3 regions of the Arthrobacter sp. StoSoilB22 genome follow, and region 2 is predicted to be linked to each of the others. Evidence: riboswitches for the same ligand, from Rfam matches in the RefSeq annotation. Region 2 holds a riboswitch; each other region holds the start of a gene.

What was found. A riboswitch is a leader RNA that binds a small molecule or an ion and turns the genes downstream of it on or off. The one in region 2 is predicted to bind cyclic di-AMP.
Region 1: another riboswitch for cyclic di-AMP. It lies ahead of LDN70_RS03900 (aggregation-promoting factor C-terminal-like domain-containing protein); the one in region 2 lies ahead of LDN70_RS19495 (hypothetical protein).
Region 3: another riboswitch for cyclic di-AMP. It lies ahead of LDN70_RS05235 (M23 family metallopeptidase); the one in region 2 lies ahead of LDN70_RS19495 (hypothetical protein).

Annotation. Positions count from the first base shown of each region.
Region 1 covers NZ_AP024652.1:813,328-816,595, reverse strand. Annotated here, with positions in the region: gene LDN70_RS03905 (sensor histidine kinase) at 1-1,018, shown strand, start outside; cyclic di-AMP (ydaO/yuaA leader) riboswitch at 1,117-1,273, shown strand; gene LDN70_RS03900 (aggregation-promoting factor C-terminal-like domain-containing protein) at 1,279-2,142, shown strand; gene LDN70_RS03895 (glycosyltransferase) at 2,354-3,190, shown strand; gene LDN70_RS03890 (pyridoxal phosphate-dependent decarboxylase family protein) at 3,206-3,268, opposite strand, start outside.
Region 2 covers NZ_AP024652.1:4,211,196-4,214,463, forward strand. Annotated here, with positions in the region: gene LDN70_RS19490 (ATP-dependent DNA ligase) at 1-893, opposite strand, end outside; cyclic di-AMP (ydaO/yuaA leader) riboswitch at 1,133-1,281, shown strand; gene LDN70_RS19495 (hypothetical protein) at 1,284-2,606, shown strand; gene LDN70_RS19500 (PucR family transcriptional regulator) at 2,772-3,268, opposite strand, start outside.
Region 3 covers NZ_AP024652.1:1,066,694-1,069,961, reverse strand. Annotated here, with positions in the region: gene LDN70_RS05240 (C40 family peptidase) at 1-644, opposite strand, end outside; cyclic di-AMP (ydaO/yuaA leader) riboswitch at 649-810, opposite strand; gene LDN70_RS05235 (M23 family metallopeptidase) at 956-1,792, opposite strand; cyclic di-AMP (ydaO/yuaA leader) riboswitch at 1,797-2,008, opposite strand; gene LDN70_RS05230 (iron-dependent transcriptional repressor DtxR) at 2,220-2,915, opposite strand; gene serC (phosphoserine transaminase) at 3,209-3,268, shown strand, end outside.

The sequences.
Region 1 (3,268 bases), 1.2 Mb from region 2:
CAAGCAAAGCGCCGAGGCCTCGCTGGTGTGGACCATGGTGTTGGTTTCGTTGGGCGGATTGGTACTGATCGGCCTCGCCGGAACAGTAATCATCCGGCGGACCATGCGGCCGCTTGAGCAGCTCTCCGAGGTTGCCACCAAGGTTTCGCGCCTCCCCCTCGACGCCGGGGAGGTGGCACTTGCGGTACGCGTACCGCCGTCGACCGCTCATCCCGGAACGGAAGTTGGAAGCGTTGGCCATGCTCTGAACCAGATGCTGGAGAACGTCGCCAGTGCATTGGAAGCACGGCAGGAAAGCGAAACCAAGGTGCGTCAGTTCGTCGCTGATGCCTCACACGAACTCCGCACACCGCTCACCGCGATCCGCGGCTACACGGAGTTGCTGAGGATGACCGAGACCTTCACCGACGATGGCCGCAAGTCGCTGGCAAGGGTCCAAAGCCAATCGGAGCGCATGACCACGCTGGTTGAGGACCTGCTGCTGCTGGCGCGCTTGGACGAGGGGCAGCCCGTGAAAGTCGAGGACGTTGACCTGACCCAGTTGGTGATCGAAACCGTCAGCGATGAGAAGGTCATGGCGCCGGATCACATCTGGCACCTCCAGCTCCCCGATGAGCCTGTCACAGTCCGCGGCGATGTAACGCAATTGCACCAGGTGCTCGCCAACCTGCTGTCCAACGCGCGCAAACACACCGATCCCGGCACCACCGTGGTAACAGGCGTCATGCTCTCCGCTGATGGCAGCGCAGTGGTCACAGTGACGGACAACGGCCCGGGCATTCCGGTCGATTTCCAAGGCCGGATCTTCTCCCGTTTTGCCCGCGCTGATGCCGCGAGATCGGGTTCTGAAGGCACCTCCGGACTGGGCCTTTCCATTGTGGATTCGATTGTTGCCGCCCATGGTGGCACCGTGGAGGTGACGTCCAGGCCCGGGCGCACCGAGTTCGCGCTGCGACTTCCCACGGTAAGCACCGGAGAGAGTCAGGCAAGCCTGCAAGGCGACTCACCGGCATCGTGATCTCTGTTACCTAAATGTGACTTCTGAAGAAACCTCCTGTACCGTCGAAAGGGTGGGTTTCCCCAAGGACCCACATCCGGGATGCGCCGAGCTCTGCCACTTCCCGGAGTCCGTTCTTCTTTGAGGCAGAGACGGGGGACCCACAGTCTCCGGGCCTGGCAATGTGCCGCCCTAGGGGTGAAGCCGCAGCGTGACGCGCGGCCGGATGACCTCATCCGAACCCGACAGCTAACTCCGCAGGCGCTGAGAGGTCACACAACATGTCTGAATTTAACGATCAGACGCGCCCTTCTGCGCGTCACCGCGACGAACACAACGCACCGCTCACCAAGTCGCAGTCCGTCCTCAAGAACGCTGCCCGCCAGGGTAAGTCCGGCCACCGCATGTCAGTCGTAGCCGGCGTTGTAGCAGCCGCACTGGGTGTTGCATCGCTCGGAACCGCCGCAAACGCCGCGTTGACTCTCCCTGAGGCGAGCCGCGTTGCCGGGACCCAGGCTGCTGCCCAGGTCAGCGCCAACAAGTCAGCTGATATCTCCGCTTCCTTGGATGCTGCCGCCGCCAAGGGCGCAGCTGACCGGGCTGCCGCGGACAAGGCAGCTGCTGAGAAGGCCGCTGCCGACAAGGCTGCCGCTGACCAGGCCGCTGCTGAGAAGGCTGCCGCTGACGCTGCAGCCAAGCAAGCCGCCGACGCCGCTGCCGCCCAAGCCGCAGCTGAGAAGGCTGCCGCTGACGCTGCAGCCAAGCAAGCCGCCGACGCCGCTGCTGCCGCCGCCGCTGCGGAAGCTGCAGCTGCCGCAGCCGCCCCGAAAGCCGTGGACGACCCCGCCGCTGCCAAGGCCTACGCCGCCAGCATCCTGGGCAACTACGGCTGGAGCGCAGCTGAGATGACCGCACTGAACACCCTGTGGGAGAAGGAATCCAACTGGAGGACAACTGCCACCAACGCTTCCAGCGGCGCGTATGGCATTGTCCAGTCCCTCCCGGCCGGCAAGATGGCCTCCGCTGGTGCTGACTGGCAGACCAACTACCAGACCCAGATCAAGTGGGGCCTGAACTACATCAAGGAGCGCTACGGATCCCCGTCCGCCGCTCTGGGCTTCCACTTGGCCAACAACTGGTACTAAGCCAGACCGCTTCATTGCCGCGCCCGTTCCCGCCGTCCGCCCCAGTACCCACTGGAGCGGATGGCGGGAACGGATGCGGCTTTTGCTGTTTTACAGGCGCCACCCGTGGTTCACAGGCGCCACCCGTGGTTCACAGGCGCTGCCCATGGTTCACAGCGCGGTCACAGCCTCCGCCTAAAGCCCACATAATCGGCCGTCGCATGCTGGATATATGACGCTCACAGCTCCCCGGCCAGCACTGCATCGGACGGTGCAAGGCACTCCCGCCAGCACACCCGCGCTGGCTCCCGTCCTGGACATCGCCATACCCGTGTTCAACGAGGAAGTCCGCCTGGAAGAAAACCTTCGCAGGCTGCACGGGCACCTTGCAGACACTCTTCCGCACACCTTCCGGATCACTGTGGTGGACAACGCCAGCACGGACGGCACCCTGCGGATCGCCGAACGCCTGGCGAGGGAATTCCCCGAGCTTATGGTGGTCCGTCTTGATCGAAGGGGCCGCGGAAACTCCCTCCGTAAGATCTGGTTGTCCTCCGCGTCACCGCTGCTTGCCTATATAGACCTGGACCTGTCCTTCGACCTTTCGGCCGTGGCTCCTCTTCTGGCCCCGCTGATGTCGGGCCACTCAGACCTCGCTGTCGGCACGCGTCTGGCAAAGGCTTCGCACGGGACATTTAGCCACCACCGTGACGTCATTGCACGCGCCTACAATTTTCTGTTGCGCGTCCTGACGGGAGCGCGCTTCTCCGATGCTGAGTGCGGGTTCAAAGCCATTCGTGCCGACGTCGCCCGCCAGCTGCTCCCCTACACCCGCGATGAAGCATGGTTTTTCGACACCGAACTGCTGATCATCGCTGACCGCTCCGCTCTGCGCATTCATGAGGTGCCGGTGGACTGGAGCGACAATCCCGACTCAAGTGTCGACGTCGTACGTACCCTTTTGACCGACCTCAAAGGGTTGGCGGGGCTGACCCGCAAACTGCGCCGCGGGACAATTCCCATCGCCGGGCTTCGCGCCGAACTGGGCCGGGGCCCTCACCGGCACTGAACTTTCCGAAGAGCGCTACGCCTCCGGTTCAGCCTCCACCGCGCCCCGTACGGCCGCGATGGACGCGGCCACATCTCC
Region 2 (3,268 bases):
AGGGGCACGAAGGAGAAGTCCTTGCCCCCGCTCCAGCGGCTTTGGGCGCCCGGCATGCGTGAACCCCCGGCAGCCTCGTCCTGCTTGGCCCATTCGCCCCACGGGTGCTGGTCGAGTTCAATCTGATACGGCTCAAGCTCAGCCACCAGGGCCTCGCGCTTGGCCATGGGAAACGATGCCACCACTCCCACGTGATGTAGCCGGCCGGTGTCGTCGTGCAGGCCAAGCAGCATGGAGCCCACTACTTTCGCGGTCTTGTGCCAGCGGAACCCAGCCACCACACAATCGGCCGTGCGCTCGTGTTTGGTCTTGAACATCACCCGCTTGTTCGGGAGGTACGCCCCATCCAGTGGTTTGGACAGCACACCATCCAGGCCCGCGCCCTCCAGTTGTACGAACCACTCCCGCGCCCGTTCCAGATCAGTCACCGCAGGAGTCACATACACAGGCGGCTCGGCCTCGGCGAGCGCACGTTCCAAAATGGCCCGGCGCTCGGAGAACGGCTTGTCCATGAGGTTCTGATCGCCCAGCGCGAGGATGTCGAACGCAATCATGGACGCCGGGGTCTTCTCTGCGAGCATACGGACGCGGCTGTCGGCGGGGTGGATCCGCTGCTGGAGCACCTCGAATTCGAGCCGGCCACCCTCGATCAGGACGATTTCGCCGTCAATCACGCATTTGTCCGGCAGGTTCTTCCTGAGGGCATCCACCAGCTCCGGGAAGTAGCGGGTCATGGGCTTCTCGTTGCGGCTGCCCAGGACGATCTCGTCGCCGTCCTTGAAGACGATGGTCCGGAAGCCGTCCCATTTGGGCTCGTAGTGCCCAACATCGGGGATGGTCGGAACGGATTTGGCGAGCATGGGCGAGACGGGTGGCATCACAGGCAGGTCCATAGACAATGTCTACCCGCCGGTGCGCGCCGAAGCTAGTGTTGGCCAGGGATATCTTGGTCGAGCGGCCCAGCGAGTGCCGCCCAGCACCGGCCCCGAAGCCTAAGCGCCAGAAGCCTACCGCTTAGGCTGAACTACCGCCCGTTACATTAATGTGACTTTACTTTCCGGCTCATGTACCGTCGTAGGGCGACCCATATCTCCGCTGGGCCGCTTCCGGATTGACGCCGAGCTCTGCCGCAATCCGGGATCCGCCAGACCCGCGGCAGAGACGGGGGACCCAGGTTCCCGGGCTTGTTACCCACAAGCCCTTGGGGTGAAGCCGCCTTGCGCGGCCGGACGGCCTCGTCCGAACCCGACAGCTAACCTCGAAGGCGTTGAGAGGCAACCACCATGTCCCCAACCATGGATCAGCCGCGCCGCGCCCAGACTGAAGGCGAGCGCACCAAGCCAACCGGACGCCGTCGGGCCCAACCCAGCGGATTCCTTGACAACGCGCCGGCAGATTCCGCCGCCGTCAGCGGAACGTCAAGCACGACGCCGGAACCCGCCACGGCGGCCATGCCCGCCGCGGTGAAACCCACCACGCGTGCGGAAATCCGCGCAGCCGAGCGCGAGCGTGCTGCCCGGGCCGTACTCGCGCCCGAGGAATCGGCGGCAGCTCCGAAGTCCACCACACCGGGACCTCCTACCGCAGCCATCCCCATCGTTCCGCCGGCCAGCCAGGAACCCGCCACCACGGCTATTCCAGTAGTGCAGCCTGCAACGCCGGAACCCGCAACTGCGGCCATTCCCGTAGTCACTGCCCGCGATGAGTCCGCGCGCACGCCGGAACCCACGGAGTCCCCGCGCAAGGACGCTGAGTCCCCGCGCGGCAAGTCTCCGGCTCAGGTGGCCGCAGCCGCTACAGCCTCAGCATCCTTGGCAAGCCGCCGGGACGTTCGAAAGCCGGCCGCTGCGCCCACCACCAAGTCCGGTTTTGGCGCCACATCCTCGTTCGGCCGTGAGCCGTTCGGCCGCGAACCACAGGCCGCCCTGCGCAAGGCGGCTTCGGTCAAACACATGAGCCAGCGCATGGCCGTGGTGGCGGGGGCCCTTGGCCTCGTGCTGACAGCCGGCGCTTTGGGGCCGGCCCTTGAACTTCCGTTCTTCGGCCAGGAAACCCCGTCGCAGGAAGCCGGCGGGGGCGAAGGCCGCACCTCGGGTTCGGCATCGCCCGGGCCCAAGGCTTCCTACACCACGGCGTCATCACCTTCGGCCTCCACGCCATCCACAGCATCAGGGGCAACGGCTTCCTCCGAGGCCGGCCAGCCCGCGACGATCGCGGAGGCACCCGGGGCGGTGTCGCCGTCGTCGACTCCCACCCCACAGGTTTCGCTCGCGGACCCGGTATGGGTTCCGTCAGCGGGCTCGTCCGCAGTCCCGGCAGTTCCTGGCGCCACCAGCCCGGCACCCACCCAGCCGGCCCCCGCGCCGAGCGATGTGCCGCCCTCGGACACCATCACTACACCGCCTGCGCCGACGCCAACGGGCACTCCCACACCGACCCCGACTCCCACAGGAACTGCGACTCCCACACCGACTCCAACGCCGACGGATACTGCAACGCCGACGTCCAAGCCGAAACCGGGCAAGCCGACCGCTGCCTCAGCACCGCAGCCCAGTGAATCGGCACTTCAGGACATCCTCGATGCCGCACAGAAGGTATTCGGTTGAGCACCCGCCTGCCGCGTACGTCCACCCATGCGGGGTGGCATAGCCGGTACTGCAGCAGCAGCCGGACTGCCACGTTCCGTCGGCGGATGGGGCGCTGGAGCTGCCAGCGTTTGCGGCGCTCGTAAGGCAACACCGCATACTTCGTACTTACAAGGGGAAGCAGGCTCAGATCCGTGGCCGTACTGCCCAACGCCTGGCCTTCAGGGCCGCATGTAACTCGAGCCGGATCGCGCCACTCAACGGATCAGCACCGATGAGCTGGCGGATCCGGCCGAGCCTGTTGTAGATGCTGCTCCTGTGGAGATGAAGTTTGGCGGCGACGTCCTGAACCGAGCCGTCATTGTCATAGAGCAATTCAAGGACGGGCAGGAGTTCGCCGTTTTTGTCGTGGTCCTCGAGTGCCCTGAAATGCACAGATCCCGTGTCATCCCAACCGCCCGGTGCTACCAAACGATCGAACAGCTGGTACACGCCAACAGTTCGGCTGTCCACGAGCTCACCCAAAGGGAGGTCTACTGCGGCCGCTTGGGCAGCAACCTTCGCTTGCCGGTACGCACCGGACAGCTGCCGGATAACTTGGAATGGTTCGCTGATCCCCAAGATTACCCTGTCCACTTTGCGGCCTGCGCGTTTGGCGAGCTCCAGTTGATAGTGCACCAAAA
Region 3 (3,268 bases), 1.4 Mb from region 2:
ACGTAGATGCCCACATGGGCTCCGCCGTTCTGCATGACGAGGTCGCCGGGAGAAGGAGTGCTGGTGGGCGTCATAGCCGTCCAGGCGTTAACGCGCGGGATGCTGATGCCTGCCTGGGCGTAGACCCACTGGGTGAAGCCGGAGCAGTCCCAGCCGTTAGGTGTTGTTCCGCCCCAAACGTAGGGGGAGCCGATGCCGGTGTAGGCGATAGCAGCAAGGCCGGAAGCAGCTGCGCTGGCAGCCGGGTCCTTGGCCTCGGAGGACTTCGCCGTCACGGCTTCAGGGGCTTCGTCCGTGGTGGCCGTTGCTCGTTCGGTAACCTGCGCTGCGCGCTGGACTACTTTGGGGGCTTCCTTGGTGGCCACGGTGGGGCTCTCGAAGGAAACGGTGGCTGTTGGCTCTGCGGTAACCACTGCCGTTACAACCAGCTGCTGGGTGCTGGAGGCTTCAGTCTTGGAAACATCGGCGTCGGCTGCCTGTGCGGGCAATCCGACGGTGAGGACGAGGCCTGAGGCTGCAGCCAGAACGATGGCCTGACGGCTCATGGTTCCGGCGTTGGTGGATACAGCCTTGGAAAGCGTGTTCAACGGGTTCGTGCGAACCGTTTGGGCGCGATGGCGCGCAGGGGTAGTGCGTGATGACACGTAGGTAGCCTCTCCCAATGCCTGCGAGGTGAGCTGTCGGATTCGGATGGGAGTCATCCGGCCGCGCCGCTTCCAAGGAAGTTTTGCGACTTAACCCCAAGGCCTTCTCACGAAGACCAGAAGTGGTTCCCCCGCCCCTGCCAGACGATTTATGCGAACGGACCTTGAGAGGTGGCAGAGCTAGGCAATCCACTCAAGTGCACCGGCCCCCTAAAAAGCCGATGCGCTCTGTACGCTACAACAGTTGAACGCAAATGTCACATTCAGGTCACGGGATGTCCCGCACATGCGAGAGGCGACCATCAGATTGGTTAGAGCCAGCCCATGGGGTCTACTACTTCACCGTTGACCTGAACCTCGAAGTGGAGGTGGCAGCCGGTTGAAGCGCCCGTGGTGCCGCTCAGCGCGACGGTATCGCCACGGTTGACGGTTTGTCCCACCTGGACGGTGAAGGACGACAGGTGGTTGTACGTGGTCTCGAGGCCGTTGCCGTGGTCGATAACCACACGGTTGCCTCCGCCATATTCGTGCCATCCGGCGAAAGTGACCTTGCCGGTTGCTGCTGCGTGGACAGCGGTGCCGCACTGGGCAACGAAGTCCTGGCCCCGGTGGAAGTCGCCGGCGCCGCCCGTGAGGGGGCTGACACGGTAGCCGAAGGGCGATGCCGTGGTAAGTGTGTCAAGGGGGCTGGCCATGGTGCCAACGGATGACGCGCGCTGGATGCTTCCGGCCGACTGGGCGCTGAGCAGTTGCTTCAACTTCCCATCGGGGTCAGCGGCAGTGGCGACTGCGGCTCGGCTGAAGTCGATCTTTGCCGACGCTGCCGCGGAAACCTCGGGCTGGCTGCCCGCGGGGGCTGCGACGGCGAGGGCGGACTCGGTCTGGCCCGATTCCGAGGTGGCCATGACCGGGCTGGTGGCCGGCAGGCCGACAGTCAGGGCAAGCCCGGTGGCGGCAAGCGCAACACCGGCCTTCTGCCCGACGCCGCTGGCAGCGGCGAAGTCGGCAACCTGGCGCAGGGGGCTCTTACGGCGGCGCACTTGACGCTCGGTGGCGCGGGGCCGGATCTCCGTGACGACGGTGGCTGGCCGCAGCTCAGCAGCGGGGCCGGACGCGCGGCGGCGACCCCTGACGTTCTGCGATGTCAAACTCTGTTCCTCTCTCAAAAGCCTGCGAAGTTAGCTGTCGGATTCGGGTCAGAGAGTACAAAGACCCGGTCCGCGCGAGGCGCTCACGGCACACAGGTATCCCAAGAGGGACTTGTATACGTGGGCACTTCTGCTGCGGACTTCACCCCAAGGCTGCTTCTTTAGACAGCCGCTTGTGGTTCCCCCGCCTCTGCCAGTGGTGGGTGACACACCTGGTCCGCTGGCAGAGCTCGGCTCCGGATCAGGTAACGCTTTGGTATCAGCGCTAGTAAATAACTATAGGGGATTAAGGCCTTCGGTAATAAATTCGTTATCAACAGGAACGCACTCAGCGCGGAAGGCCTTTATCATCTTTTTCGGAAAACCGCAGGTCACGCGCGCTAAAAAGTGACAGAAGTGAGGTTTGACACGGCGCTGCCGGCGACACTCAGTTGAGGGATACGAAGACGTGCGCAGCCACCTCGGGCGGCAGCTCCAAAGCGCCTTCGATGCCCGGAACACGGACGGAGATGTACTCGCCGACGCGCTCCAGCGAGACACTTGCGCCGGGACGGATTCCGCCTTCGTCCAATTGGGTCAGGAGCTCCGGCTCAACCTGGATGGGCTCCGCGAGGCGGCTGACCACCACGCGGGTAGCGGCGGCATATCCGTCCATTGCCTGGAGCAGGTTGACATCCAGCCGAGGGAAGGGCTGGCTGGCAAGGCCGCCAAGCGCTTCAAGTCCGGGGATGGGGTTGCCGTAGGGAGACTCCGTGGGGTGTTCCAAGAGCTCGTAGAGCCGACGCTCCACACGCTCGCTCATGACGTGCTCCCAGCGGCACGCTTCATCATGGACGTAGGCCCAATCAAGCCCAATGACGTCGGCCAGCAGGCGCTCCGCGAGGCGGTGCTTGCGCATGACTTCGGTGGCGCGCTTCCGGCCCGCTTCCGTCAGTTCCAGGTGGCGGTCGTTGGACACAATCACCAGGCCATCGCGCTCCATGCGTCCAATGGTCTGGGAAACAGTGGGGCCGGAGTGCCGCAGGCGCTCGGCGATGCGGGCCCGCAGGGCCACAATGTTTTCTTCTTCAAGCTCCAAAATGGTCCGAAGATACATCTCAGTGGTATCGATCAGATCCGTCATCCAGCTCAGCTCTCCTCGAACGCAGTTCCTTGCGTAATCTCCACCGTACCGCGTCCCTGGCAAGGGCGGACGGTGTGCACCGCCGCCCCCTGAACGCCAACCCCCAGCCTAGCTTATTTGGAATTACTCTGGATAATTCCGGTCGCATTCGGTGGGACCGCATTCCACGTGGCGGACTATGACGGTGGCAGGTTCCTGAGGCCGGGCCGTGTCAGGCAGAATTGGGGTGTCGAAGGGGCAGTTGATGCCCCATGCCACCTCCCATCTCTAGCCGACACCCATTGGAGCGCCACGTGAGCGACAACAGCATCACCATTCCCGCCGACCTTCTGCCCAAGGACGGACGCTTCGGC